DNA from 4 places in the Shewanella sp. S1-58-MNA-CIBAN-0166 genome. Region 3 is predicted to be linked to each of the others. Evidence: predicted binding sites of a transcription regulator. Region 3 holds the regulator's gene; each other region holds the start of a gene.
The links. The regulator sigma-54, encoded in region 3, starts transcription at its own class of promoters, with help from an activator protein. The targets are predictions, from matches to a motif close to GTTGGCACGNNNNTNGNNT.
Positions count from the first base shown of each region.

Region 1: norV (anaerobic nitric oxide reductase flavorubredoxin) is a predicted target of sigma-54. The motif match lies at 5,512-5,530, and genes of this name have one in related genera.
Region 2: AAEY99_RS12200 (flagellar assembly protein FlgT) is a predicted target of sigma-54. The motif match lies at 5,444-5,462, and genes of this name have one in related genera.
Region 4: AAEY99_RS11430 (molybdopterin oxidoreductase family protein) is a predicted target of sigma-54. The motif match lies at 2,553-2,571, and genes of this name have one in related genera.

Region 1 covers NZ_JBEOPN010000045.1:17,178-24,985, forward strand. The annotation lists gene cls (cardiolipin synthase) at 1-766, opposite strand, end outside; gene AAEY99_RS19820 (endonuclease/exonuclease/phosphatase family protein) at 1,079-1,885, shown strand; gene AAEY99_RS19825 (TehB family protein) at 2,195-2,530, opposite strand; gene norW (NADH:flavorubredoxin reductase NorW) at 2,791-3,936, opposite strand; gene norV (anaerobic nitric oxide reductase flavorubredoxin) at 3,933-5,447, opposite strand; gene AAEY99_RS19840 (PH domain-containing protein) at 5,882-6,250, shown strand; gene AAEY99_RS19845 (GNAT family N-acetyltransferase) at 6,447-6,971, shown strand; gene AAEY99_RS19850 (hypothetical protein) at 7,127-7,438, shown strand; gene AAEY99_RS19855 (GNAT family N-acetyltransferase) at 7,460-7,808, shown strand, end outside.
Region 2 covers NZ_JBEOPN010000018.1:16,343-24,150, reverse strand. The annotation lists gene AAEY99_RS12230 (efflux RND transporter permease subunit) at 1-933, opposite strand, end outside; gene AAEY99_RS12225 (efflux RND transporter periplasmic adaptor subunit) at 930-2,051, opposite strand; gene AAEY99_RS12220 (TetR/AcrR family transcriptional regulator) at 2,296-2,946, shown strand; gene AAEY99_RS12215 (DUF6268 family outer membrane beta-barrel protein) at 3,096-4,028, shown strand; gene AAEY99_RS12210 (LPP20 family lipoprotein) at 4,111-4,557, opposite strand; gene AAEY99_RS12205 (FlgO family outer membrane protein) at 4,554-5,264, opposite strand; gene AAEY99_RS12200 (flagellar assembly protein FlgT) at 5,534-6,742, shown strand; tRNA gene AAEY99_RS12195 (tRNA-Arg) at 6,925-7,000, shown strand; gene AAEY99_RS12190 (DUF2947 domain-containing protein) at 7,213-7,692, shown strand; gene AAEY99_RS12185 (chalcone isomerase family protein) at 7,773-7,808, shown strand, end outside.
Region 3 covers NZ_JBEOPN010000029.1:52,873-60,680, reverse strand. The annotation lists gene ptsN (PTS IIA-like nitrogen regulatory protein PtsN) at 1-300, opposite strand, end outside; gene hpf (ribosome hibernation promoting factor) at 303-590, opposite strand; gene AAEY99_RS16555 (RNA polymerase factor sigma-54) at 616-2,100, opposite strand; gene lptB (LPS export ABC transporter ATP-binding protein) at 2,243-2,974, opposite strand; gene lptA (lipopolysaccharide transport periplasmic protein LptA) at 2,971-3,552, opposite strand; gene lptC (LPS export ABC transporter periplasmic protein LptC) at 3,539-4,099, opposite strand; gene kdsC (3-deoxy-manno-octulosonate-8-phosphatase KdsC) at 4,096-4,662, opposite strand; gene AAEY99_RS16530 (KpsF/GutQ family sugar-phosphate isomerase) at 4,665-5,642, opposite strand; gene AAEY99_RS16525 (calcium/sodium antiporter) at 5,687-6,649, opposite strand; gene AAEY99_RS16520 (ATP-binding cassette domain-containing protein) at 6,838-7,662, shown strand; gene mlaE (lipid asymmetry maintenance ABC transporter permease subunit MlaE) at 7,649-7,808, shown strand, end outside.
Region 4 covers NZ_JBEOPN010000016.1:50,442-58,249, forward strand. The annotation lists gene AAEY99_RS11430 (molybdopterin oxidoreductase family protein) at 1-2,512, opposite strand, end outside; gene cctA (tetraheme c-type cytochrome CctA) at 3,024-3,359, opposite strand; gene AAEY99_RS11440 (NAD(P)-dependent oxidoreductase) at 3,766-4,641, opposite strand; gene AAEY99_RS11445 (acyl-CoA thioesterase) at 4,655-5,143, opposite strand; gene fabF (beta-ketoacyl-ACP synthase II) at 5,293-6,531, opposite strand; gene acpP (acyl carrier protein) at 6,694-6,927, opposite strand; gene fabG (3-oxoacyl-ACP reductase FabG) at 7,091-7,808, opposite strand, start outside.

The DNA.
Region 1 (7,808 bases), on a different contig from region 3:
CACCAACACCAGCGCTTTGCTTAAAATATTTAGGATCGACTAGATTCATTGAGCCGGTATAACCGATTTGGTTGTCTATCACGACTATTTTACGATGAAGGCGAAGATCTAAACGGCGGAAGATCATACGTACAAGAGAAACAGACAGTGCGGATACCAAATTTATGCCAGCTTCACGCATTTTTTTTGGCCACTTACTGTTAAAAAAGGTTCGACTTCCTGCAGCATCTAATAATATTCTCACTGCCACATCGCGTTGAGCAGCTTGAATAAGTGCTTGGGCAACTTGGTCAGCAAGCCCACCAGGATGCCAAATATAGAACTCTAAATGAATCGAGGTTTGCGCTTGTTGTATGTCTTCAATCAGGGTTGTTAAAATCGTTTCGGCGGATGATTTAAGTGTTAGTTGATTATTGGCTAACGTAGGAATGCCCAGACGTTTTTCACATAAATGGCTTATGGGAATCGCGTAATCACTTAAGTTGTGAGGACGATATTGCTGAATGGCAAACAGTCGACGAAACCATTCCCGATAGGGGCCGTACATCTCTTTAGCTCTCACTGCGCGGGTTTTACCAAGGTTCATCTCGCCAACGAGGAAATAAAGGAAAATACCTAAGATGGGGACAACAAAAATAAGCATCATCCAAGCTAAGGAAACACCAATAGATCGCCGTTTATAGACAATACGCGTGGTGATACCAGCAATGAGCAGCCAATAAGCTAATACGCTGATTATCGTTAATATTTTATAAAGCTCAACCATAGCTAGCCAGTGTATCAATCATGTAGAAAAACATGCACTTATCATATCAGGTTTTCAATCGGTATGGTCTACAGTCATCCGTCTGTACGGCTGGGTATATCAAACAGTTTGTTTTATTATAAAGACTCTGGTGCTATTCAGTTTAAAGCGAACCAAACGCTAGCATCACTTTAAGTCATTTTCAGATAGCCCTCCCAAAACGAATAGAGGTATTCATCCATCGGTATTTTTCGCTCAAAGCCAACATCGACCTTACAGCCTAAGCGTAAACTGCTTGGGCTTGCTCGATGGGGAAGTCTGGTTATCGTCATATTGTTGATGATGACAGTTGTGGTTGTGCCAAAATTTGTTCATTTAGCCACAGAGCCTCAAGTGATTAATAATGAGCAAGAGTCGTTTGCTGCACAATGTGTAAAAGCCACACCTATCGCTAAATTGGATACTGATGGCCAACTGGCGGTCGCGAGCTGGAATGTTTATAAACAGCAAAATGCTGGCTGGCAAATGCTGCTCAGTCAGTTAGCTAAACAACATCAATTATTGTTGCTGCAAGAGGTGAAGTTATCTGACGAGTTTCAGTTGTGGCGCCAACAACATCACCAACAATTGGCGATGGTGCAAGCATTTAGCCAAGACCATATACCACTAGGGGTGATGAGCTTGTCTCAAGTTGCTGCGAGTGAAAGTTGCGGTTATTTGACGGCTGAACCCCTAATACAGTTTCCCAAGTCGAGTTTGTTAAGTTATTTCCCCTTATCGAATGGTGAAACTTTGCTGGTGGCTAACTTGCACAGTATTAACTTTGAGTATGATCTAGACAGTTATGCTGCGCAGTTACAGCAGCTACTACCAGCGTTAAGTGCTCATAAAGGACCGATAATTTTCGGCGGGGATTTAAATACTTGGCGTCAAGCCAGATTATCAATGTTAGCCTTGATGACAAAGAAATTAGGGCTAAAAGCGGTGATCCCCGCGGATGACAAACGCACAACCGTGATGGGTTATCCAATTGATCACCTTTATTATCGAGGACTAACTTTAGAGTCATCTCGGGTCATTATGACTAAAAGCTCAGACCATTATCCTTTGTTAGCGCAATTTAGATTAGGCGAAAGTTAACGCTCATCGTTTATGACGGCTATTAACTGATTAAAGTTGTGCTAAAGGTCATAAAGTCCGCATGGGCTCGCTCAAGATTAATTGATTGGTGCGGCTGACAGGTACATCAATGTTAAAATCGATTCACAGTCATTTTTCAATTCGAGTAAAATAACCTTTAACGATTTAATGTGTGTTTTGTGCAAGTTAAAACGATAAGAGCATAATACATTATGATCTTATCGTTAATTAACCCGCTGATTAAACGACTATATCAGTAGCTTGATATGTCTCTCAATACTGATTTTTATCTGCCACAGCTTCAATTAATTATTTCTTATTAAATATCGCTTGGCCGGTTTTATCTTTTTCAGACCAGAAATTAAGATTGAACTGGGCATCAGGGCTTAATTCAATACGATGCCAGTACTCTGGTGGACTAGTGGCAAATTGGCCTGCTTTGATCACCACTTTTACTTCTGGTTCAGTTGCTTCGCTGTCTGCAAAACCAAAATACGTGACCACACCTTCCATTACACATAACTGGCCGAATACACCTTCGGCGGTATTGTGGTGAGTCAGTAGCGCATCAGGCACATTTTTAGTGGTGAAAAATGGCGTAGAGCGTTGAATTGTCCAGTTTGCTGGGATACGTTGATGAGACATAATGTTCTCCTAAATAACCTGAACTCGGGATAATAAACGCCTTTCAAACAGTCCTTTGCCCTGCTAACTGCGTTGAATCGACTTACAATAGGCTAGCTATTGACGCGTCAATTCGCCTTGTTCGCATAACCAATGACAAGCTTGAAAGTGAGGAGGGTTAACATGCTGATTTTAAATAGCATAAGTTCATCCCTTATCCCAAATTCAGGTTAAGTTGATTGATGAGTAGGCTTTATGAGTAAAGCCTACTCGATAAAATACTAAAGACTTGCTGGTAAGGCTCTGAGTAGCGGGAAGGTATTGTTCATGTGGCCTTCTGTTACCACAAAACCGATTATCTGTTTTTGCTCATTGTACGCTTTTACTGAGCAACCCAGAGCATCAATATCAACCTGCCACGATGCAACGTCAATTACGGTATTCCCGCCTAATTGAATGGGCATTTGCGGTGTTTTAACTTTGACTAACATAGCCGGTAGTTTCAAATCTGTCGGTTGGCCTAATAAGGTTTTCGCTAACGCATTGGCGCTTAACATAATGGGCTGCAAGTAGGACATCACCTTACCATTGATTTCGGCGCAATCTCCTAAGGCATAAACATTGTTCGCTGAGGTTTGCAGTTGCAGATTAACCACTAAGCCATTATTGACTTTGAATCCTGACTTTCGTGCTAAGCCAACATTAGCCTTTAATCCCGCAGCTGAAATAACACAATCGACAATATGGGTATTACCACAACTGAGTGTGGCACAAATACCTGATTCAGTTTTGTTTAGCGAACTAATGGTACGGCCAAACTCAAATACAACACCGTTATCGACCATCTTCTTTTGTAAAACACTGGCGACTAAATCTGGCAGCATGGTTGCCATCACGCCGTGACTTGGATCAACCACCACGACGTTTTTACCGCTGCGATTAAGATCCATGGCTATTTCAGTGCCGATAATACCCGCGCCAATAACCAAAACACGTTGTGCATTTTGTAGTTGCAGCTGCGCATTATTAAACTCACTAAGACTGTTTAAGGTGACCACACTGTCTGTTGCGTTACCAAGCATTGATGGCACAAAGGTTTTTGCTCCTGTTGCTAGCACCAGTTTTGTATAAGGATAAGCAACACCTTCAACAAACACCGCTTGCTGTTCACTATCAATGCAATCAACCTTGGTAAAAGCATGCAGAGTAATATTATTCTCGGAGGCAAACTCTTGTGCAGTAAGGCGGATTAAGTCCGCACTGTTTTGCTTGTTACTAAATACATGGCTCAAGTCCGGTTTATTATAATCGTGGCCTTCATCAAGGGTGAACACGGTTATCGGTAAATGCTTATCTGTGCGTCTAATGGTTTTGATTAGTTGATATGAGCCAAAGCCGCTACCGATGATAATGATGGGGGCGCTCATGATGCTTTCCTCTCAGCAATAGGGACAAATACATCTTTGCCAAGGCCACAATCTGGGCAAAGGAAAAAGTCTGGTACTTCGCTCCACGGTGTTCCTGGTTCTACTTCTTGATTAGGCTCACCCAATACTGGCTCATATACCCAATTACACACAGTGCAGAGCATATTTTGTGAATCACTCATTGCTGTCGCTGTTGTACATGTCGGTTTGATTGCTTGAGTTGTTTGAACTGCTGGCATTGGCTTAGTGGTTACAGTCGCTTGAGTGCTTTTAGCTAGCGATGCCGGTGAAATGGATTTTACATTACTTAAATCGTGCCATGCCCAGCTTTTGGCTATCTGACGGCCATGCTCACGGCATTCACGCATCGCTTTACCATCAGGGCGCCATTTTGCTTTCAAGCCGACAATGGTTTCAAATCCAGCATCAGTAAGACGGGTGTGAATACGGTCAACTGCGCCACCGTTCCAACCATAACTTCCAAATGCACCGGCTTTTTTATCTTTAAAGCGCAGGCCAGTGATCTCTTCTAACATGCCCGCGACTTTTGGCATCATGACATTGTTCATGGTTGATGAACCCACCAAAATACCTTTGGAGCGGAACACGTTAGCTAATATGTCATTTTTATCATGACGGGCCACGTTAAACACTTTAACCGACACAACAGGGTCAACGTCGTGGATGCCTTGAGCAATGGCATCGGCCATCATGCGGGTGTTATTAGACATCGAATCATAAAAAATGGTAATTCTGTCTTCCTGATAGTTATCTGCCCATTGCAGATATTGATGAATAATCTGGGTAGGGTTGTCGCGCCACACCACGCCATGGGCAGTAGCAATCATGTCTACAGGCAGGTTAAAACTCAGCACTTCGTTAATTTTAGCGGTAACCAGCGAGCTAAACGGGGTTAAAATATTGGAATAATAGCGTAAACATTGATCCATCAATTCAATTTGGTCTACTTCGTCATTAAACAAATGCTCATCACAATAATGCTGACCGAACGCATCATTGCTAAACAACACAGCATCTTCCGTTAAATAGGTCATCATGCTGTCAGGCCAATGCAACATAGGGGTTTCAATGAACACGAGCTGCTTACCGTTACCAATGTCTAAGGTATCGCCGGTTTTAACGATATTAAAATTCCACTCTGTATGGTGATGTAAGCCAGTAATAGAGTCGATAGCATTTTCGGTACAGTAAATCGGGGTATTAGGAATTTTAGCCATTAAAGCCGCTAAGGCACCTGAGTGATCTTCTTCCGCATGGTTAATGACGATGTAATCAATCTTATCGAGATCAATTTCCATCTCAAGGTTTTGGATAAATTGCAGGCTGAAACGATGGTCAACAGTATCGATTAAGACATTTTTCTGTTCACGAATAAGGTAACTATTATAACTGGTGCCTTTGGTGGTTTTATATTCAGTACCATGGAAGTCCAATATTTCCCAGTCACGTTGTCCAACCCAATCGATGTTATTTTTAATGTGAATTGTCATATGTACACCTGTAATAAATTAGAAGTTAAAGTTGATAGAGATATTTCAAAAGTTAACTTCGTTATTGCAGAGTGCATGCCAACTATTTATCTTATTGATTATATGCAGGTAATGTATATTTAGTGAATTTTATTGGTGTCATAAAGACATGCTGTATACTGTCAATATGACTCTAAGTTGTCATATTGACTTCTTGTTGTGTTCTAAAACGACATTATTGATGAAATGCCAATCACAGGCTTTATCGCTATTTATCAGCTAATACAAACTGAGATAAATGCTTGCTTCAGTTGCATTTTGTAATGTTATTGTTATTACATTAAGCTAAGGCTATTCACTAGAATACGATAACCACGAAATTTACTGAGCTGTTTATGTCGTAAAATTTGTATTAATTCAATCCCTTTGGATGTCAGATATAAAAAGGATGTTAGATGATAGATTTTAATAATAAAGGTTTTTTCAAACTGAAGCAGGATTCTGATTTTGCAGACAAAGCCCGCGATTTACTTATCGATGATGAACGAGTCATTGATTCATATAAATCCATGCGTGATGGTGTCATTTTTACCAGTAAAAGAATTATCGCTGTTAATGTTCAAGGCATTACAGGAAGTAAAAAAGATTTTACATCTTTGCCTTACAAAAATATCGTCGCTTACTCAATTGAAACATCGGGGACATTCGATCTCGATTCCGAACTAGAAATATACTTTTCAGCGATAGGCAAAGTTAGGTTTGAGTTTACTGGTAAGGCCTCAATGCTGGAGATATCAAAAATAATCTCAGGTTATTTATTATAGTTCTGCAAATGCCGCTATTGTCAATAATTGCTTAATAAATTGATAATTTCAACAAACGAACCATTAAGGTTTAATCTGTTGTAAAATATGAGTTTAGTCTAGAATTTAATGCTGAAACTGAGGAGTGTTAAGTGGGTCGTTTCGTCAGTTATCTGGCGTCGAGAAAGACTAAAACGTGGGGTGTAAAATTGTAAATATGGCTAATGTTCAAATCAGAGTGTTGCTGATGAGTGATTGGGAAATCTATAGAAGGTTACGTTTATTAGCATTACAAGACTCGCCAGATTCGTTTGGCTCGACTTATGAACGAGAAGCTGAATTTACCGACGAAGAGTGGATTTCTCGTCTTAATGCAAGCAATCGAGCAAAGCATGCATTGCCACTGATCGCTGAACTTGATGGCGTCGCCGTAGGCTTAGCATGGGGACAGATCCATAGTTCTAGTTCTAGTCCTATGGATACTGATGCTGCACATGTGTATCAAATGTGGATGTCACCACGCGCGCGCGGATATGGACTTAGTAAGTTATTACTGAATAGCATTATTGATTGGGCCAAAAAATCTAATCGAAAAGTCGTTTGCTTAGAGGTTACTATTGTTAACGAGGCCGCTGTTAATCTCTATAAATCAATTGGTTTTGTTGCTGCTGGTGAAACACAGACTCTACGAGAGGGTAGTGCATTACTGACTCAAACCATGATACTGGAATTATGTGGTTAATAAATGAGTCATGTTCTCAATAAAATCGACGTTTTCAGCAAAATAGTTTTCAGCAAAATCTAGGTGACACGACTCACTTTTAGGGTATTGTCGCAACGGTTTAATTAACCACGTTTCGCTCATTAACTGAGTGGCTTTTACAATGGAGTGTAAGAATGAATGAATCTCAAGCAGATAATATTATCCAATCTTATGAAACGGATAGCATTACCGCTTTACGTTCAGATTTAGATAAACTGAGACCCAAACCATATACGTGGTTAATCCAATGGCTGATGTGTTTGGCGACTATTGGCGCTATTTTATATATTGCAAAAGTAGACCTATTAGTAGAACAAAATTTTGTGTGGTTGCTACTGTTATTTGTCGCGATTGGCTTTAGCCATCGAGATGATTATTTAGCTCATAAACGTATCGATTTGGTGATTAAACTACTCGATAAAAATGCATTTCATAAACGATCATAGTTCAAAAGGAAGCCTTGGCACATGGATATTATGATTGATGATTTACAGGGCTCTGGCGTGGTTGAGTTACTGCAAGCACATTTGGCTGACATGTATGCAACGTCGCCACCGGGTAGTGTTCATGCATTAGATATTGAAGCCTTAAAACATCCATCAATTACTTTTTGGTGTGCCAAACAAGGTGGCATAGTACTTGGGTGCGTAGCGATAAAACAGTTAACGCCAACCCACGGCGAAATTAAGTCTATGCGAACGGCTGCAATGGCGAGAAACCAAGGAGTAGCATCGGCATTGTTATCGCACATATTGGGCGTAGCTAAGTCTTGTGGTTATCAGCGGTTGAGTTTGGAAACTGGATCGATGGATTTTT
Region 2 (7,808 bases), on a different contig from region 3:
ATTAGCTGAAAAATCATCTATGGCGCTGCTTACATGCTGTTGCCACACATCGACTCGATTATTGTTGAGCATGCGTGCAGACACCAAAACGCCTTGCTGACTGTCGATTAAAGCGATACTCGATGCCGGAGTCTTAGCTTGGCGGCTAATATTGGCCACATCCCCTAAGCGAATAATTTGACCATAGTCGTCTACTTTTAACGGCACTTGGCGGATACGATTCTGCGAATCTAACTCACCAGAGACTTCAACTAAGGCTCTAAATTGGCTGTTATTAACTTCACCGGCTGAAATTTTGCTGTCGGCATTATTTAAAATAGCGGCAATACTGGCGGGGGTTAAATGCAATTGACTGATGTTATTGCCATCTAGCTCAACTAAAATCTCTTCTTGTGGTGCGCCATAAAGTTTAACAAAATCAGTACCATTGAGCAGTCTTAGACGGCTTTGTAATTCTTTGGCATAACGATTTAGAATATCGGTTCTTACAGGGCTATCGTCAGCCCAAACAAGTCCTAAAATGGCGGTGTTGGCATAACCTAGTTGATCATCTAATACACTATTTTGTGCTTCTACTGGCAACAATGATTTACTGTCGGCGATAAGATCTCGAGCGCGCGACCACACCGGATCCGTCTCTGTGACCGTGTCTTTTAATTCTAGCTGGATAACCGAAATCCCGGGGCGAGAGGTCGACTGGACTAGCTTTAAATCTTCTAAACGGCGTAATTGATTCTCTAATACCTCAGTCACAAGTGCTTCAACCCGCTCTGCAGATGCACCAGGGTATTGAGTGATAACAGACGAAAATCGGTTAGTAATATGTGGATCTTCGGTGCGAGGTAGGCTTGAAATGGCACCTAATCCGGCAACAATTAATAATGCGATAAATAAACTGGTTAGGCGGCCATTTTCTAAAAATGCTTTAATCATAATGCCCCCGTTTTCTCAGCTTGAGCGAGAGTGACTTTCTGGTTAACGACCAATTTATGTAATCCTTGCGATACAATTAAATCGGTTGGTTTTATGGCACCTTGAATATACGCTTGTTGTTCATTGGTATAGATAATCTCTACATCGCGGCGCTCAATGGTATAAAAACCTTGCTCAGCCTCAACTAAGGCAAACACGTTCCATAATCCGCGCACGCCATCGGTTAATGCCGACATAGGCACCCAATAACCAGGTGCTTGCACGTCTTGTTGATACGCCAAATAAGCTATTTCGCCATTGATCACTCTGGCTGAGTCGGGCAAATGAATACGCAACTGAACCGTGCGACTAATGGTATTAACCTCGGCACTAATACCGGCAATTTTAGCGATAAAGGTTTGCTTACCTACACGGACATCTACCATCTGCTCGGCGGTTAACTGCTGTGCGATATCAATGGGTACTCCAATATAAGCCACAGGCTGACTGTTACCAACTAAGGTGAAAACCGGACTGCCTAGCGCAATCACTTCGCCGATATTATGAAAACGTTGACTGATTTTTCCATTGAATGGGGCCAGTAAGGTTGATTTTTCAATTTTCAAATTGGTCGCACTTAAGCTGGCTTCTATTCGCTTTTGGTTAGCTTGTAAACTGATAACTTGTTGCTGGGTTTCATCGAGTTGCTGCTCAGACACATAGTTTTGTTGTTTCAATTTTAGAGTACGGGCTAAGGTGCTTTTTGCTAAATCTATATCCGCTTGAGTTTGCAATAAACTGGCTTGTAATTGCTGCTTTTCTGCGGTTAATAAATCAGTATCAAGCTGCGCTAATATTTGTCCTTTACTCACAGTATCGCCACTGTCGACTAGGATATTATTCAGTTTACCCGCAAGCTCAAAGCCAATTCCGGTGGTATTGGCCGAGCGAATCGTACCCGTATAAGTTTGCATGTGTTGATAACGGTCGTTTAATGATAAAGGCTGTGACAATACCGTTTGATACTCAGTTGTTTGTGAATGCTCTTTTACCTCAGAGCCACAACCGCCTAATGAGATTAAGCTTAAACCTAGCGCCCAGTATCGAATGATTGGGGTGAATGCCTTTGACGCGTACATAAGTTTATTCCTTGCAAAGCAATATATTGTGCCAATGTTGATTTATCTTAAAAACCAGTGTTAATAACAATAAGCGAACTCATTAACCGCAAATCGTGACTTGTAGCTTAAATGTTAACTAGACTCGGTAGTCTAGTTTTATAAAACTAGACTGTCCAGTCTATTTTTAGTTACTATAACGCTAAATAATGAGTAGTAACGCTGACACTCGATTGTGCTTAATGGGTTAATTTACGGAACCAACATGACAAAAACACACACATCGCTTAATAACATTGAACAGGTTAGTTTGAGCCGCAGTGAGCAAAAGCGGGCTCAAGTACTTGAGTCTGCGATTGACCTTTTTTGCCATCAGGGTTTTCCTAACACCAGCATGGACGAAGTGGCAAAACATGCCGGTGTATCAAAACAAACCGTTTACTCTCACTTTGGTTCCAAAGATGATTTGTTTGTTTCTGCGATTGAGTCTAAATGTGTTGTGCATCAACTCACTGGCGAAGCTTTAATTGATGCAGCAAATCCACAACGGGTTATTTTGCAGTTTGCTCTGCAATTTGGTGAAATGATTGTTAGCAAAGAAACCATGACAGTATTTAAAACTTGCGTAGCTCAAGCAGACACTCACCCAGAAGTGTCTAGATTGTTTTATGACGCAGGTCCCAAGCACGTACTCGGACTGATTAGAAATTACTTAAAAAAGGTCAATGAACATGGCGAATACTTTTTTGAAAATCCGCACGAAAGCGCAGTTAGATTGTGTTTAATGTTATTTGGCGAACTAAAATTACGTTTAGAGCTAGGATTAGAGATAGGTGATTTACTGACAACTAGGCAACAATATTTACAAGATACTGCCGAGATGTTTTTGCGAGCCCACCAAGTAGACGTAAAATAAGCCAATAAAAGTTGAACTTAATTGGCGCGATAACAGTATTATCGTAATTAAACTAAGGTGCTATTAACCCAACGTGCTATTAAGCCAAGGTGCAGTTAAGCCAAGTTAATAGCTAACTTATCTCATTATTTGAAGGGAAGCAGATTGATATGACGCTTTATAACGTTAACGTAATTCAGCCAAAATCATTGAGTACATCAGCTTTGTCAATTTTGCTAGCATCGGGACTGTTGTTAAGTCAGCATGCTTTAGCAGCGCCAGAACGTTCACCATTTTCGCTCACTGTGGCTCGTACATCAACGGGTACCGCTAATGTTGGGGCTGATAGCAATAACCCTAATCAGTTACAACGTGATGCTTGGAAGACCAGTTTTTCGGCCAGCATGCCACTCAATCGTCAGTGGTCAATTGGGGCAAATCTAGGCTACGATAATCTCGATTACGACTGGGATATGAACCAAAACACTCTGTTACGCAGCAGTACTGAACCTTGGTCAACCATACATCAGTACAGTGCTGGTTTATCGTTATCTTACCGTCTTGATAATCATTGGATGTTTCTTATAGCCCCCAAACTGCAATACGCCTATGCCGATACTGCATCATCTTCAAATGCGCAAAGTTATGGTGTCGTTGCCTCGGGCATGTACCGCTTTGATTCCGGCAATATGCTCGGCTTTGGTGTTGCATACTTAAATGATATTTCAGAAGTGCGCACCGTACCTTACTTAGCCGTGCGTTGGCAGATAAACGAGAAGTGGGTACTTGCTAACCCGTTCCAAGCTGGTTTTAGTGGCCCTGCAGGATTAGAGTTAAGTTATCAGTATAACCGTGACTGGAGTTTCGGTGTGGGTAGCTCAATGCGAACAGAACGTTTTTTAATTGCTGATGATGACAAAACCATTGAAGTAGAAGAATGGGTAGGCTTTGCTCGCGCAGGCTGGCAAGCAACGAGTAATGTTAGCCTTAATGCGTATGCAGGTTATTATTTTGGTGGCGAAATGGAGTTAAGTTATCCCGACGTTACGGAAGACATGGAAAACCAAGCAGCATTAGGTTTAGTGTTTAAACTGACGTTTTAATGATAAGTGTTAACCTAATATAATAAAAATGCCGCTGACATCAGCGGCATTTTTATATCAACAAGTTAGCGTAAACGTTCAATTAAAAGTAAGTGACTTCTTTTACGCGTTTAGGGCGATTTTGTTGTTCGTACAACTGCCATACTTGTTTAAAGTCCAGAGCTAGCTCCGTGACATAAAACTCACCAGAAGGGTAGGTCTTAACCACTTTAGCGCCGCGAATAATACCACTCACGCTAGATTTAACGTTGTCGTCAGTTAGTAACCATTCACTTACGTCGCTATTAGCCGAAATTTTTTGTCCATATACCTGTTCAGCCAACTCACGGTAAGCGGCAATTTTTGAAGCTTGCATCGCCATTAAAATACGATGTGATGGCTCTTTACTGGGCTGAGTCGCCAACGGGGCATAACCAATTGCCGTTAGCGTTGGGAACGAGGCTGGCGCTTCGGTTTCCCACTGAACATATTTATCTTTGCTCACACAGCCAGTGAGCAGCAATAGCATAATTAACATCAACGACTTCATAGCTTATCTCCTAATACGGTGTAACGACTGTCGCCCTTATTCTCGTGGCGATACAGTAAACCATTGCGTGATTCAATGAGTTCAGAGGGTTGTAAATAACCCGACAAACTCGATGCTGCCACAAATGATTGCACCGCTGAAAGGACGCGATTATTGGTCACATTAACCACTCGGCCGTTAAACACAATTCCTTCAGGGGTTAGGGTCATGGTTGACACTAATACGTGTGAAACCGGTAAATCTGCACGTAACAGTTCCCAGTTGCGGCTCAACATAAACTCGCCTTGTTCTGTGGCGCGCAAATTTGTCGCCACATTTAAATCGACTAAGTTAAATTCATGAGCGTGGAACGCCGCGAGTAATCCTTGTTGTAACTGTAATGCTAATTCATTGGTTGCATTTAAATTACTGGTCATCACTGGCGTAGAAATCAGCAGTGGTTGATCTGGGCGCAAGGCGTCGTTTTGTAACACTAACTCGTTGACTAACTTTTCTGCCCACACATTCACTTGGCCTTTGGGTGATATTCCCGCAGCCTGAATATCATAAGCCAGTTTATCGTGATAAACCTCATCTTCGTCGACGATTTTGACAAATTTACCGTTATTACTAAAGGCAAGGTTATTGGCAGCATTAGGCGTTTGGGTGCATGCCGCTAACGATAACGACGCAAGCATGACCGTGGAGATAAAAAGCCTGTTAATCATAATAATTCCTCTAACAAATAATGCCGCTAGTCTTGGTATAAATGAGTCATTTAATCGCCTTGTACATCGATAACTAAGGCCAATTATGTACTCTTTTTTATTGGTGTCTTTATATCGGCAAATGCGTTAAAAGCTTTACTGTAATAGTGCAACATCGAAAATAACCACTAATATAGTGAGTCGGCACAATTTTTGCTTTGATTAAAATAGAGTAAGCTGAATTTACACAATTGTGCAAAATAGACGATTTTTTGACATTAGGACATTGTATGTTGATCCGACACAGCCCTGTTATCCGAACAAAAACCTTTAATCACCTTGGCGTAATAGCAATGCTATGCGTGAGTGCATTGTGTGTAACGTCGTCGGTATTGGCTGAACAAATTGAAGTGACTGGTAAGGCTAAAATCGTTAATGGCGATATAGATAAAGCCCGTGAAGACGCCATAAGCCAGGCATTAAATTACGCCAGTTTAAAAGCCGGGGTTAACTTTTCCAGCGAACAACAAGTCAACCAAGGTCGGCTTACTCAAGATACCTTTCAAATTCAGCGGATGGGATCGGCCAATAACGTTGAATTAATGAGTGAAATGATCAGCCAACACACCATTACCGTGGTGTTACAGCTTGAACTCAGCGAACAAGAACCTAACGCTCAATGTAAAAGCCAGTCTCTCAAGGCCGCGATTATGTTGCCACAAGCCTATTTACAAGAACGCGAACAGTTGCGTTATGGCCAATTAGCTCACTTTGAAGAGCGAATCACCGAGCAATTAGGTAAAGCTATCAATGCGCAGTCGCGATACAGTTTTGCACGACTACATGCCGATGAAAAAATTGATAACACCAATCAACTGGTCAACTTTAAAGGATACCGTATTCCCAGTTGGTTAGGCGAAATCACCGACAGCCAATATCTGCTGCAACCTGAAATCATTGATATTTCGACCGAACCTGCTCAAAGTAGTTATATGGGCTTTGTCGAAGATGATCCGTTAAGACAGTTTATATTTAAATTAACCCTTTATCACGGGATCAGCGGTGAAGTGGTGTGGTCAGAATCATTCGCCACCTCAGCGCCTTGGGAATTTGAAAGACAAGAAATCGTCTCACCTGCTAACCAGCGCTTTTGGCGATCATCTTATGGTCAGGCGATCAGCGATATTTTACAGCAAAGCGTGATGTCGCTGGATAAGCAGTTAAACTGTCGTCCATTACTAGGCCAAATTGTCGCCAGGCAAGGGGATCGTATTATCATCAATTTAGGTCGTAAAAATGGCGTTAAAATGGGTGATAAGTTCCAAATCGTATTACAAAAAAATATCCCAGACAGATTTAATTCCATGCGTGCCATCGCCACAAAAAGCCGTGCCAATGTGGTTATCGAACAAGTTACCGAAGACAGCTCAACCGCAATATTTGACGGCATCGACAGTGCAGACAATATTCAAGTAAATGATATTGCGATTAAGAACTAATGATTGGTTACTAGAAGCTAATTGTTCAGACTTAAGTGCTAAGTGCTAAGTGCTAAGTGCTAAGTGCTAAGTGCTAAGTGCTGATCGATAAGAGTAAGGCAATTAAGAATTAGTTGGTTATTAATCAAGCAATTAAATATAAAAGGTTTAATTCGATTATAAACTCAGTATAATCACAGGGTCTCTCTATAGCTCAACAGGATAGAGCAGCCGCCTCCTAAGCGGCCGATCGGGGTTCGAGTCCCTGTGGGGAGACCATATAATTTATGTTAATTCTTGCTACTATTCTTTTTACCCTCATTTTCATTTAGTCGTTTCTTTCCTAGATTCAGACTTTTCTTCAATTAATCTTTTTATCTTCAGTATTAATATTTTGACAAATCTCCACATCATTTATGCTTCCGCTATCGCAGTCTGATCGGCTTTAGCGCTATAATTGCGCTTCATTTTTTGTTGCTAGGAGCAGTTGTTTGTCACATTCATATATTCCGTTTGATCTTTATAAGCGTAAGTGGATTTTTAACCATAAAGATTTGCCTGTATCAGATGATGATAAGGCCTTGATTAAGCCATTGACCGATAAAAGTGCCATGGAAGTGTGGGATAAGTGGATAAGCAATAAGAGCAGTCGTGCAGAGCTGTTTGAAAAAGGTGATTGGCCAATAAAGCAAGATGCTTGGGCGGCAACGGAGCATTGGCAGTCGGCATGGGATTCTAATGATAATGCGATGCCCGAAGCAATTATTGCGCATATTCAATGGCCTGATGATGCGGTGGTGTACTTTTGCTATGAAAAATACCAAATTGTTGAAACTCGCTGGGATGTGTTTGTGCGTAATTGGAAGTGCTTTTTATTTTTTGATGATGGTCCAATTTTAATCTCGCCAAAGCACAAGCAAGCATTGATGTTTCTACAGAATGGCCAATATAAATTAGGCGTTCGCGGTTAAATTACCCGACTTGAGTTGCGGTTGTTGGTTAAACGGCTGATGGTGTAGTCGTTGATATTGCAGTTTTTTAGAGAGTTTATATGAAATTATTAGCTTCAATTGGATTGAGCTTATCG
Region 3 (7,808 bases):
AAATAAAAGATCCACGGGTTGCTTATCGATTGCATCAAAGGCAATGGCTTCTTCACATTTAATAAATATCGCGATAGGGTGATCGATGGTCGTTAATCTACCATGAGGTATCGCAATGCCATTTCCTATACCTGTGCTACCCATTTTCTCTCTCGCTAACAGGCTTTCAAAAACCTCTTGCGAAGACAGGGTTGGGTACTGGGCAGCGACTAAATTGCTGATGAGTTCCAGTACTTTTTTCTTACTGCCCGGTGTGGCACAGGTAGTGCATTCCGGCTGCAGAATGGTACAAAGTTCCATCGTTAGTGTTTTGTATTCTTCTCTTTGTGTTTAATTACCTGACGGTCGAGTTTATCGATCAGGGCGTCTATTGCAGCATACATATCAGTACTTTCTGACATTGCAAAAATTTCTGCGCCATTAATGTTGATTTTGGCTTCTGCTTTTTGTTGTAATTTTTCTACATTGAGCACAACGTGTACATTATGGATCTGATCGAAGTGTCGTTCAAGCTTTGAAAATTTACTGTGGATGTATTCACGTAAAGATTCTGTTATTTCGACATGACGTCCAGTCAGACTTATTTGCATAAAAAATCCTCCATTGCCTAGTAGGTTATAAACTCTTACGTTGGTTTGAGGGCGGGATCATCATTGCTTCACGGTATTTTGCTATCGTACGACGAGCAACGTTTATGCCCTGTTCTGCCAGAAGCTGAGCCATTTTACTGTCACTCAGTGGTTTTTTCTGGTTTTCTGCGGCAACCAGCTTTTTGATAAAAGCACGAATGGCCGTTGATGAGCATTCCCCGCCATCGTCAGTACTGACATGGCTAGAGAAGAAGTATTTTAGTTCAAATAATCCTCGAGGGGTGTGCATATATTTTTGTGTGGTGACTCGTGAAATGGTCGATTCATGCATTTCTACGGCTTCAGCGATATCATTGAGCACCATAGGCTTCATGGCTTCTTCGCCATATTCAAAAAAGCCTTGCTGAAATTGCACAATGCAATTTGCCACTTTAAGTAAAGTATCATTACGGCTTTCAATACTTTTAATAAACCATTTAGCCTCTTGCAGATGGCCTCGAATAAATTGACTATCCGACGGGTTTTTACTGCCTCTAGCCATGGCCGCGTATTGTTGATTAACACCAATTTTAGGCATGTTGTCTGGGTTTAACTCTACTACCCAACGGCCATTTTTCTTTAATACTGTGACATCGGGAATCACGTATTCATCATCCATGGGGGTAATTAATAAGCCCGGACGAGGATTGAGTGTCTGGATTAAAGTGATTGCGTCACGTAACTCATTTTCTTTTAGTTTTGTTTTACGCATCAATAATCTGAAATCACGGCCAGCAATTAACTCTAAATAGCCTTTAATTAACAAACGGGCATTATCGATATGGGGTGTGTCGTTAGAGTATTGCGCTAATTGAATAAATAGGCATTCACTTAAATCACGTGCAGCAACACCCACAGGGTCAAAGTGTTGAACGCGTTTTAATACCGCTTCAACCTCATCGAGTTCCACATTTTCATCACCCATGGCTTCGAGAATATCTTCGGTACTTTGGGTTAAATAACCGCGTTCATCAATGGCATCAATAATGGCGGTGGCAATGGCGAGATCGGTGTCTGAAAATGGAGTGAGATTTTTTTGCCATTCTAAGTGTTCGTACAAACCTTCGGTGGTTTCACCTTGAAAGGGCATGTCGTCATCGCGCATGCTTGCACTGCCCGAACCTGACATAGGTGAGGCTGTGTATACTTCATCCCATGTGGTATCCATGGCTAAATCATCCATGGTTTCTTTGGTCATGGATTCTGTTATGTCGACGGTGGAAGTGTCTTTTTCGACATTAACAATACTGTTGTCACTAAAGTCTGTATCCGCTTGGTCGCGGTTTTCTTTTAAGGAGTCTTTTGCTTCAGAAAACTCATCTTCTATTTCAAGCAATGGATTTGAATCTAATGCTTGTTGGATTTCCTGCTGTAGCTCCAATGACGATAATTGCAGTAAGCGAATGGCTTGCTGCAATTGTGGGGTCATGGTTAAGTGTTGACCCATTTTAAGTTGGAGTGACGCTTTCATTTACCGCTTATCCCTAGATGATTTTCCATAAAAATGACAATCTCGAACTGTAATGGATTGCCATAAACATCAATGACATTTAACGTTGTTTAGGTATCGTTCAATGAAATGAGTTAGCTAGACTAAAAGGCCAGTAAAGTAACTATAGCTTGAATTGTTCACCTAAGTACACAGCTCGAACTTGTTGATTACTTAATATCTCATCAGGTGTGCCTTCGGCAATTAAATTACCCTGGCTGACGATATAGGCTCGCTCACAAACGTCTAGCGTTTCACGTACGTTATGGTCGGTAATTAATACCCCTAAACCGCGATTTTTAAGTTGTTGGATGATTTTTTTAATGTCGATGACCGAAATAGGATCAACACCAGCAAAGGGCTCATCAAGCAAAATAAATTTTGGATTAGCAGCTAAAGCGCGCGCAATTTCAACTCGACGACGTTCGCCACCCGATAACGACATACCTTGGCTGTCGCGTATGTGAGTAATGTGGAACTCTTCGAGTAGATGCTCAAGTTGCTCAATACGTTGGTCTGTGCTGAGCTCCTTGCGAGTTTGTAGTACGGCCATTATGTTGTCGTAAACGGTAAGCTTGCGGAAAATACTGGCTTCTTGTGGTAAGTAACCTATACCTTTGCGGGCGCGCAAATGCATTGGATCGGCAGTAAGGTCGTCATCGTCAATCAATATTCGGCCTTTATCGCTTTTTACTAAGCCGACAACCATATAAAAGGTGGTGGTTTTGCCTGCACCATTGGGGCCTAAAAGACCGACAATTTGGCCTGTTTTAACCGTTAAACTCACATCTTTAACAACTTGACGAGCTTTATAGCTTTTAGCTAGATTTTCAGCGGTTAAGGTAATTTGGGTCATGGTTTGATCTGCTTGTTAACAGGAATTTCAGGGAGTTTTTGCTTTGGCGCCGACTCGTCTTGGAAATTCTCTGGTTGAATGATGGTGATTACCCGATCTTGCCCTGTACCAGTACTTTCGGCAATCAGCTCTTGAGCACTGATGTTGTACTTGATTTTATTACCGGTAACCTGGCTACCTGATTGATCAAGTTTGGCGTTGCCAGTCAATGTGAGTGTAGTGGTGGCAAGGTCATAGCTAATTTCGTTAGCACTTGCGGTACCAATTTTACCGTCATCTAATTCTTGTGAAAATGTAGCCGGGGTGCCAGTAGCAATTAATCTCTTACTGGTGGTGTTTTCAGGGGTAAACGCCCGTAACTGATCTGCATTGATATTAATCGTGCCTTGGACAATCGTTACCGGACCATTAAAAACAATTTGATTATTCTTAATGTCGGCAGACTGACTGACTGAAGCGATTTTCAATTCTTGTTTCAGATCCCCTTGTTTCGCTATGGCAGGCAAACTCAATATACAAAGTATGCTACTTAATAACATAACATTGGCGCGAGTGTGGAGACGATTAATGTGGCTCATATGTTCCTTCTACCTGGCTTAGTAGCGATAATTTTTGCGAATTCAAGTCAGCATGTAGGCCTAAACCTTGAATAATAAACCCTTTACCTTTGATGTACACCATCTCTTGTGAGGATCCTATCATAGTGGTTAAATCCACCGTAATAGCTTGGGTACTCAGTGACTGCAGGGGTTCTTCTATATCAATGGCATCAATAATAACATTATTTTCTAATGTGACTTTGCTGGTATTTTTATTCAATTGCCCACGGTCTGCACTTAATTGCCATTGTGCTTTACCGTTTTCAGGGTAAATGAGGTAAATAGGTTTGGTAAAGTGAGTGATGTCACTTGAGGCGTAATGCTCCATGTGTTCGGCGCTGACTCGACTTTCGACGAAACCTAGTTGATTGAATTCTGTAGTGCGTAGGTTATCTGCAACAAAATCTGGGCGCTCAATACCGCGTATTTGTACCGCATCCATTTCACTGCGTTTTACTTGTGCTTGCCAGTACAATATAAAAGCAAGCCCAAAAAAAGCAATAATACCTAGCGTGACTCTACTCATATACTCATACCATGAGCACTGGCAAATTTATCTTGGCTTAATAGTAATAAATCGGTGAGTTCACGCAGTGCGCCGTGGCCACCATTGAGGGTGGTTGTCATATGGCACTGTTGTTTGACAAACGGATGACCATCACCGACACAAACGGCTAGTCCTACGGCTTTCATTACTGGTAGGTCTACCATGTCATCGCCAATGTAAGCCACTTCATCAGCAGTCACATTATAGAGCGACAATAATTGCTCAAAAGGCTCAAATTTATTATCAATACCTTGATAAATATGTGTTACACCTAATGCCGTCATGCGGTTTTCAACAATCTTGGATTTACGTCCTGTTATCACGGCAACATGGATACCACTGGTAAGCAAAGAACGCACACCATAACCGTCACGAGTGTGGAACGCTTTGAGTTCTTCACCTGCATTACTGAGGTAAATACGTCCATCTGAAAATACTCCATCGACATCACAGATTAACAGTTTGATTTTTTGAGCTCGTTGCCAAATATCATTGCTGACAGGGCCGTAAAATCCTTGGTGAAACGAGGTTGATTCTGACATGATTAAATGACTCCAGCTTTAACCATATCGAGCATGTTTAATGCTCCGATCGGTTGATGTTTTTCATTAACGACAATCAGTCCGTTGATGCTCTTTTCATCCATGATTTGCAGTGCTTGTGCGGCTAAAATCCCCGCAGGGCAGGTCACACAATTTTCGGTCATAACCTGGGCAATAGGAGTGATTCGAAGATTCACGTCTGCATCGATAACCCGGCGTAAATCACCATCGGTAAAAATGCCCACAAGTTTATTGGCATGGTCGACTACTGCCGTCATGCCAAGGCCCTTTTTAGATATTTCATAAAGTGCCTCAGTAATACAAATATCATCATTGACGATCGGTAAATCATCGTCTTTATGCATGACATCGTCGACTTTTAGAAGTAATTTTCTTCCAAGAGAGCCACCAGGGTGTGATAAGGCAAAGTCATCACGAGTAAAACCTTTTGCTTGTAATAAAGCAATGGCTAATGCATCGCCCATAGCAAGTGTTGCAGTGGTGCTGGAAGTGGGTGCTAATCCTAATGGACATGCTTCTTCTTGCACTTGAATGCATAAATGGATTTTGGATAAACGCGCCATATTGGAGTCTGGTTTACCGGTCACCGCAATCACTGGTACACCCATACGTTGGATAACAGGCATTAATGTCAGTATTTCGCTTGATTCACCAGAGTTGGAAATGGCGAGTACAATGTCATTTTTGGCTAATGCGCCCAAATCACCATGACTGGCTTCACCAGGGTGAACAAAAAATGCCGGTGTGCCGGTGCTGGCAAAGGTTGCGGATATTTTGTTACCAATATGACCTGATTTGCCCATCCCCATGACAATCACTTTACCTTTACACTGCATGATCAATTGACATGCTTGGTCAAACTCAACCGAGTCTACATATTGATATAAATTATCTAAGGCAGCTTTTTCTATATCAATGACTTTACGACCCCATTGTCGAAATTGAGTGTGATTTACCATACGACTCTCTCTGTTAGCTTAATACTTTACCTTCATGCTCCAATCTAATGCGACTGAAAGACAACAATTTGGTACGCAATAAAGGTGATTAATAATAGTGCGCCATGCCAGCGAGTAAGTTGTTGCTTAGCGCCACTGGATAATACTAAAACGGCTAATGCTGCACTGGTGCCTAATACCATATAGAAGTCTCTTCCACTGGCTGAAGCATCTATTTCACCAGGGGAGATCAATCCTGGTAGTGCCAGTACCGCAAGAATGTTAAACAAGTTAGACCCAACAATGTTACCAATGACAAGGTCGTGTTCTTTTTTTAATACTCCAGCAATACAGGCCGCTAATTCTGGTAGGCTGGTTCCTACTGCGATAATGGTTAAGCCAATCACCAGATCTGACAACCCATAAAACGTTGCAATACCTACAGCGCCATCGACCATCCAACTTGCTGATAGGGGGAGCAATATAATACCGACAACCAGCCAAATGATAGCATGAAAGGTTGGCACATTTTTAGGGATCTCAGATTCAAGTTTATCATCTAAGCTGTCTGGGGTTTTGTCATGAGTAGCTTGCCAAATGAAATATCCCATCAACAACAAAAGTAATGCAATAAGCATGATACCTTCTGTTTGTGTCAACACATTATCATGCAAGGTGTAACCGGCAAATACCGTAGCAGCAAGCATGATAGGTATTTCGCGTTTTAAGGTCTTCGAATCTAAGCTAATGGCACCTAGTAAGGCTGTTAATCCTAAAATTAAGGTAATGTTAGCAATGTTTGAGCCCAATACGTTACCAATGGCGGTATCACGCATGCCATCCATTGATGCGGTGGCCGCAACAAACATTTCAGGTGCAGAGCTACCCATAGCAACAATGGTGAGTCCAATTAACATCGGAGGTAAGCCTAAGTTGCGGGCAAATGCCGCCGCTCCATAGACAAATCTATCCGCACTCCAAACTAAAACAGCAAGGCCAACAACTAACATTAGGATATTAACTAGCATGTGATTCCGATAGTAGTATTTAATTAACGACTATTTTCGCTGGATTTTTATCAAATTGAAAGCATTGCACAGTAATTGCTCCGGTAATGAAGCGTGTTGATATGGATATAGTTGTCGCTTAATCGACAATTACAGTACAATTTGCGCTTCAACTTAAAGCAAGGAAGGCTGTTATCTCCTCAACGCCAATGTCTGATATGAGCAAATCAAGTAATAAACCTTTGGTCGAAGTTAACCATTTAGCGTTTAGCCATGGTTCACATGTGATTTATGAAGATATTTCTTTGTCGATTCCCAAAGGTAAAGTAACCGCTATCATGGGTCCCAGCGGTATCGGTAAAACCACCCTATTAAAATTGATTGGCGGACAGTTAACCCCCAACAGTGGGCAAGTTTTATTCGATGGCCATGATATACATAAGCTTAAACGCAAAGATCTGTTTGAATTGCGTAAGCGCATGAGTATGCTATTTCAAAGTGGTGCAATGTTTACCGACCTTAATGTTTTCGATAATGTCGCGTTTGCATTAAGAGAGCATTCTGGATTACCTGAAGAGATTATCCGCTCCATTGTATTGATGAAGCTGCAAGCTGTCGGACTTCGCGGTGCCGCGTATATGATGCCTAATGAGTTATCTGGTGGTATGCAGCGTCGAGCCGCATTGGCGCGAGCGATTGCACTTGAACCTGAGATGGTGCTGTACGATGAGCCCTTTGCCGGACAAGATCCTATTTCAATGGGCATGCTAGTAAAACTTATTCGTGAGTTGTCGGATTCATTAAAACTCACTTCAGTAGTGGTTTCTCATGATGTAGATGAAGTATTAGGTATTGCAGATTATGTCTATGTGATAGCCGATAAAAAAGTCATTGCACATGGAACACCAGAGCAATTACGTCAATCTGACAATCCACAACTGGTCCAGTTTATCAAAGGCGCGCCAGATGGCCCTGTGCCATTCCATTATCCTGCAGAGGATTATCAAGAGGAGCTACTTCGTGGGCGTAATTGATTATATTGCCGACACCGGCAAATATGCACTGAGATTGGTGCAGGGTTATGGTCGAGCGGGCATCATGTTATGGCGCGCGATTGCGCATTTTCCTAACATCAAAAAAGGTACCCCATTACTGATTAAGCAAGTTTATGTGCTTGGTG
Region 4 (7,808 bases), on a different contig from region 3:
GTAGCTGCTTAATTAACTGTTTATCGACAGGCTTACCAATAAAATCATTCATCTGATATAGGGCCACATTGACTTGAGTATGAGACAAGACGTTTAATGCTTTAAGTAATCCTTTATCCATATTGCATTGGATATATAAAGGCTGGCCATCTACCGTTAAAGTCCACTTAAGTGAATGCACAGTCGCTTGATACGCAAAGCCGTCGTCGGTATCAGTAAAACCGATGTGATGACACACTCCGTTCTCTAGCGTTTGTGCAACTTGCCAACATAGCCCGTGAGCAGAAGAGTCGTGTTGACCAAAAACCACCCCTTGCAGCGCCAGTTCAACAGAGCTTAATGTCACAGGTTGACACTTAAACCCTGGTTGTTTTGATATTGGGTCGACGCGAGCATCTAATACCTGATTCACGCCTTTGGTCAGCGAAAACTGCGCAGACCAATGCATTGACATCAAAGCCATATTTGTCGGTATGTCATCATCGACAACAGCGCGAGCCATCGTGAATGAGGCATGGGTAAAAAGGTCGGGGTTAGCGGTCTCTGTGGAGTATTGTTCAATTTGATTTTGAATAGCTTCAATGCGGACCAAGCCACCTTCGGTTAAAGAGAATGCACTGAGTTGTGATGAATGCAGGTGAACGACAGGCTCAGGAATACTGGCTCGTAAGCTAGCAATATGTCCGGTGCGAGTCATGGTATGCCACTGATCTCGGCTGCGGCCAGTGTTTAATAACAAGGTGTTACTCGGTAATGATTGTTGCGAAACACTAACAACCGCAGGCGCAACAAACTGAGCTTTACCCGTCGCGGTAGCAAACTCTCCCTGGCTAAAAACTCGCACGTTTTGTTGACCAATTTGTGTCGCCGAAGCAATAGGCCATTGTGTCGGTGCTAGTGCATCATATTGCGCTTTGGATAAATCTGTTAGTCCAGTGAGATCAAACACCTTAGTCGGAAAAGCTTGTTTAACTCTAGCGGATAAAGCTGCAAACTCGCTAAATACACTGGCATTGTCATCAAAATTAAAACCATCAAAGCCCATTTTGTTCGCGACTTGGCTAACCGCCCACCAATCAGGTTTAGCTTGGCCTTTGGCTGTGATAAAGCCACGTTGACGCGTAATAGTGCGCTCACTATTAGTGACGGTACCGCACTTTTCTGACCAGCCTTGAGCTGGGAGTAATACATCAGCAAGTTTGGCAGTATCAGAATCAGGACTGATTTCAGACACCACCACAAAAGGACAATCGGCTAATGCTTGTGCTATTTTTTCACTGTTGGGCAAAGACACCACAGGATTGGTGCCCATAATCCAAATCGCTTTGATTTTACCTTCGGCAAGGGCATCAAACATCTCAACTGCTGCTAAACCTTTTTGATCTGCAACACTGTCAACTTGCCAAAAATCAGCTAATAACTGCTGCTCCGATTGTGAAAACCCCATATGACACGCTAACTGAGTGGCTAACCCACCGACCTCACGACCGCCCATGGCATTGGGCTGCCCTGTTAACGAAAAGAATCCACAGCCAGCTTGACCGATGTGTCCTAACGCAAGGTGACAATTAATCATCGCATTGGTTGCATCGGTGCCAATGGTTGACTGATTAACCCCCTGACAAGATGCCGTAAGTACTTTTTTATTGTTGGCTACCAGTTGATAGAATTGCGTCAGCTGAGTGACAGAAACACCGACTTGTGTGGCAAGATCGGCTAAATTGACACTTAATTGTTGCGCCTGCAAAACCACGGTATCAAAGCCTTCTGTGTGTGCGGCAATATACGCGTGGTCGACACGATTTTGATCTGCTAGGTAACCGAGTAAGCCATGAAACAAGGTTAAATCAGCGCCCGGTTTAATGGCTAAATGTAAATCTGCTTGTTTTGCTGTGGCTGTTGATAACGGGTCGATTACCACTAAACGAGCATTATTGATTTTTTTTGCGGCTAAAATCCGTTGAAAAAGAACGGGATGAGTCCAAGCAGTATTGGCCCCTACAAGCACAATCACATCAGCTTGCTCTAGGTCGTCGTAACAACCAGGTACAACATCTTCACCAAAGGCGCGTTGCATCGCACTCACCGCTGACGACATGCATAACCGTGAATTAGTATCGACGTTGGCTGTCTTTAAAAAGCCTTTGGCAAACTTGTTGGCTACATAATAATCTTCAGTGAGTAATTGCCCTGATAGATAAAGCGCAACAGAGTCTGGGCCGTGCTCAGCAATGGTTTGTGCAAATGTATCGGCAATCAAGGTGCTAGCACGGTCCCAATCAAGTGGCATACCAGATCGTAGTTTAGGGTAACGCAGTACATTCGGTTGGGCTAAACTGTCGAGTAAGCGTTCGCCTTTGGCACATAAATGACCGTAGTTAGCAGGATGCATGTTATCGCCGACTAATTCTAAATCTACAGCATCGATATCGGTCCAATCCGCTTTATTTGAAGACACGCTAATGCCGCATCCGACACCACAATAAGCACAACTAGATTGGATTGCTGACATACATCTACCCTTTCACATTAACGATTACATAATTGAAATACTGCGAAAGATGTGCCAAAAAAATAACTTACTGATTTACAATAGAAATAGAAAATACCTAGGTATTTTAAAACAACATTTGTGCAACAAAAGTGCGCAGCCTGCGCCCTTATGTTGCGCATCTACTTGAAAATAAAAGAATTTAAATACCTAAAAAGAGGTATACCACTGCAAGTGAAAACGTTTTATATATGTGTTTCACTCAGCCTCATGATTTTCTAACTTGACGAATTAACGTTAAGTGATGAATTTCTTCAAAGCATGATAAAGGTTGAGGAGAGACAATTAATACACGAGGGTGAGATATTTTATTAGACTGACTAAAATCCGCTGCATCATCTAATAAGAGCAAGTTTGTATACAAATTGATTCAATTGACTAGTGCACTTTATGCGGAAGATCGTAAAGAATGATTGGGATATTAAAACAAAATACCGACATTACGTCGGTATTTTTCAGCTACTAAAATACTTTATTTAGCAACACGGCCATCATCGTGGCATGTATCACATGTTGGCATTTCGCCTACTTTAGCTTCATGTGGTGCATGACAATCTGCGCACATTAAAATACCATCATGCGGCTTATGGTTATCATCCATTTCGGCAAGTGTACCATGGCAACTTTGACATTGTTCAAATTCATAAGCGCCATCTTTTGATGGTTCGCCATCAGCGTGACAGTTTTCACAGCCACCCATTTCAACGTGAAACTCTGCGAGGGTCTCATCAGCAGCAAATGATGCAGAAGACATCATCATTACCGCGAAACCAGCCGCAAACAATGCACTCAGTAGTTTATTGCTCACTATTCATTCCTCCAATTTTAGTGTGTGTCCGCATTCTTTTATCTGACACAGATCATCACACTGCAGCACGACACTTTGCTTAAGGGTTATTTAACAACTTTGTTTATAGACCGTTTATCAAAAAATTTATAAACAATCTCAAATTGACTGACAATATAAACGTAGTTAATCAATCCACTTTAAGCAAAATTAATTTAGATTAAACAATAATAGCAGCGATAATTAGATGAAGATGTGCGCTATATCATGTAACTCGATGGTTTTTAGTCAATAAATCAACTTAAGGTCAGAAAGTAGCTAATAAAGCAAAGGCTAATGTTTGTGGATTTGTAGCCAATAAAAAAGCCCCAATCTATATTGGGGCTACATCCTCGCAATAATATGTTACAAGCACTGTGTGTTGATATTAACTGCGCGACTTTTCTAAGCGGGCAAGTAAGCTAGAGGTATCCCAGCGATTACCTTTCATTGCTTGAACTTCTGAATAAAACTGATCAACTAATGCGGCCACCGGTAAATGGCTACCATTACGACGAGCTTCGTCTAATGCAATACCCAAATCTTTGCGCATCCAATCGATAGCAAACCCGAAATCATATTGACCTTGCCACATAGTTTGATAGCGATTTTCCATCTGCCAGCTTTGTGCCGCACCTTTGCTGATCACTTCAATCACTTTTAAGCCATCTAAGCCCGCACTCTTAGCAAAATGAAGTCCCTCAGCTAGACCTTGCACTACACCAGCAATACAAATTTGATTAACCATTTTAGTCAACTGCCCAGAACCAACTGGCCCTAACAGTTCAGCGCAGCGGCTGTATGCCGCAATAACAGGTTTAACGGTATCAAAATGAGTCTGTTCGCCACCCATCATCACTGTTAACGCACCATTTTCTGCTCCAGCTTGACCACCAGATACAGGCGCATCTAAAAAGGCAATCTGAAGTGGCTCTATGTGCGCAGCAATTTCACGCGCAACATCAGCAGAAGCCGTAGTATGGTCAACCAAAATAGCACCTGCATGCATACCATGAACAACACCTTGTTCACCTAGTACGACCTGACGTAAGTCATCATCATTACCCACACAGGTAAAAACAATATCTTGGCCTTTGGCGGCATCTTTTGGTGTATCGGCCTTCTTACCACCATATTGTTCAACCCACTGAGCCGCTTTAGCCCCTGTACGGTTATACACAGTAACGTCATGACCCTGTTTAACCAAATGTCCCGCCATCGGGAACCCCATAACGCCTAAACCAATAAATGCTACCTTGGCCATGATTTCCCCTTATTTATTCAACTGAAGGTTTAACGTGAGCTTCCATTTCGGCACCGATACGCTTACGCATATCCATTAGTCTCAATGCACTATCACGTAAGCGAACATCATCGGCAGTAGCTGGTATCCACTCAGGAACCGATGTGGGATGACCTTCATCATCAACGGCTACCATGATAACGATACAGTGTGTCGTCAGATGACGTTCAGACTCTTTAGGATCGCCCGCCTTTACATCAATCGCAATATGCATAGACGTTGTACCGGTATAAATAACTTTACCAGTCACTTCAACAATATTACCCACATGGATAGGCTTAACAAATCGAATGCCGCCAGCATACACAGTAATACAATATTTACCGCTCCAGCCTGCTGCTGCTGCATAAGCGGCTAAATCGATCCATTTCATTACTGCACCGCCGTGAACCTTACCGCCAAAATTGACGTCTGCAGGTTCGGCCAAAAAACGTAATGTAAGTTGTCTATCTTTACCGGCCATAATAGATCCTATTAGATAAATGTCATTACTTATCAGTCTACGCTAAATCATCATTTAGCGGGAATTGATAAATACTAATGTGACAAAAAAACAAACCAAATAAATAAAAAAGGGAAGATTTTCATCTTCCCTTATTGGCATAAACTCGATTAAATTCTCTTAAACAATAACGAACCGTTTGTGCCACCAAAACCAAATGAATTACATAAGGCATAGTCAAACTGATGACGACGTGAGGTATGAGCAACAAAATCTAAGTCGCAACCTTCGTCTGGGTTATCTAAGTTGATTGTTGGCGGTACGTGCTGATCACGCAGTGCAAGCAAAGTAATAATGGCTTCAACAGCTCCAGCTGCACCCAACAAATGTCCAGTCATTGATTTAGTTGAACTTACAAGTACCTCGTAGGCATGTGGTCCAAACACCGATTTAACTGCTGCAGCTTCTGCTTTATCACCCGCATGAGTTGAGGTGCCATGTGCATTGATGTAACCCACAAGCTCTTTGTCAATTTGGGCATCATTAATGGCGTTAACCATTGCCGCTGCGGCACCAGCACCATCACTTGGAGGTGATGTCATGTGAAATGCATCGCCGCTCATACCAAAACCAACTAACTCACCGTAAATTTTAGCACCACGAGCTTTAGCTCGTTCATACTCTTCCATCACAATAACACCGGCGCCATCGCCAATAACAAAGCCATCACGGTCTTTGTCCCAAGGGCGACTTGCTGCTGTTGGATTGTCATTACGAGTCGATAATGCTTTAGCAGCACTAAAACCTGCAACGCCTAATGGGCTAGTAACATCTTCTGCGCCACCAGCCACCATCACATCAGCATCACCGTAAGCAATGGTACGTGCTGCAAAACCAATATTGTGTACACCCGTTGTACAGGCTGTAGTCACAGCAAAATTAGGACCTGTCATGCCATACATAATCGACAAGTTTCCGGCTATCATATTGATAATGGTGCTTGGCACAAAAAATGGCGACACTTTACGTGGCCCACCATTTAATAATGCAGAATGGCCTTGTTCAATTAACCACATACCACCCATACCAGAACCAATAGCAGTACCTATACGAGCTGGATTTTCTTGGCTCATATCTAAGCCTGAATCTTTTACTGCTTGAATACCCGCAGCCATGCCGTATTGGATAAATAAATCCATTTTACGAGCATCTTTTTTGGTTAGGTATTGTTCGACGTCAAAATCTTTCACAGAGCCACTGAAACGAGTACCAAATTCACTAGCATCAAACTTAGTGATTGGAGCTATACCACTCTTACCAGCCAATAAGGCATTCCAAGTAGACTCGACATCATTACCCACAGGAGTCACAAGACCAAGACCTGTGATGACGACACGACGTTTAGACATGATATTCACCTTTAAATAAAATCTGCCACGATGCCATTATTGCGATTTAGCTAAAGAAGTATAAGGAGGGATGTTCTAATGCAATTAAATGGAACGAGCGTTTACAAATGCTTTAAACAAAAACAGGCGGCATAAATGCCGCCTGTTGTTGTGAATTCTTGATTACTGATTCTTAGAAACGTAATCGATCGCTGCTTGAACAGTAGTGATCTTTTCAGCTTCTTCGTCAGGGATCTCGGTATCAAACTCTTCTTCTAGAGCCATAACCAATTCAACAGTGTCTAGAGAATCAGCGCCTAAATCGTCTACAAAAGAAGCAGCTGATTTAACGTCTTCTTCTTTAACGCCAAGTTGTTCGATGATGATTTTCTTTACACGTTCTTCGATGTTGCTCATTAGTTTTCTTTCCTATTCAAATTACGCACTTGCGTAAGATTGCGAGTAGTTTATTCGAATTAGATAACAATGCAAGCTTAGATTTTGTGGTCTAACCACAAAAATTAACATTGAATTGTCACTAACACTGACTCAAATGAAGGTAGTTACCTACCTATCGCCCTTAAACCATGTACATACCGCCATTCACATGCAATGTTTCGCCTGTGATGTAAGCGGCTGAATCCGAGGCCAAAAACAATACTGCATTGGCAATTTCTTGTGCTTGCCCTAATCGTTCCATCGGAACTTGCGACATAATAGCTTGTTGCTGCTCAACTGTCAGCTCATCTGTCATGTCTGTCTGAATAAATCCAGGTGCAATAGCATTCACTGTTATTTGACGAGATGCAACCTCTCTTGCAAGAGATTTTGTAAATCCGATCAAACCAGCTTTAGCTGCCGAGTAATTTACTTGGCCAGCGTTGCCCATTGTACCTACTACAGAACCGATACTGATAATACGTCCGAAACGTTTTTTCATCATAGATCGCATTACTGGTTTAGACAATTTAAATAATGAAGTCAAATTAGTGTCAATAATATCTTGCCACTCATCATCTTTCATCCGCATTAATAAATTATCACGGGTAATACCCGCATTGTTGATAAGAATATCAACTTCACCTGCTTTTTCTTTGATCTGGCTATATAAATCAGCAACAGATTCAGAGTCAGTGACATTTAACACCATCCCAAAGCCTTTGTCACCTAGGTATGCTTGAATCGCCGCTGCACCTTTTTCACTGGTTGCCGTACCGATAACCATCGCGCCAGCTTGTACCAATGATTCAGCAATCGCACGCCCAATACCGCGACTAGCGCCTGTCACTAAAGCAACT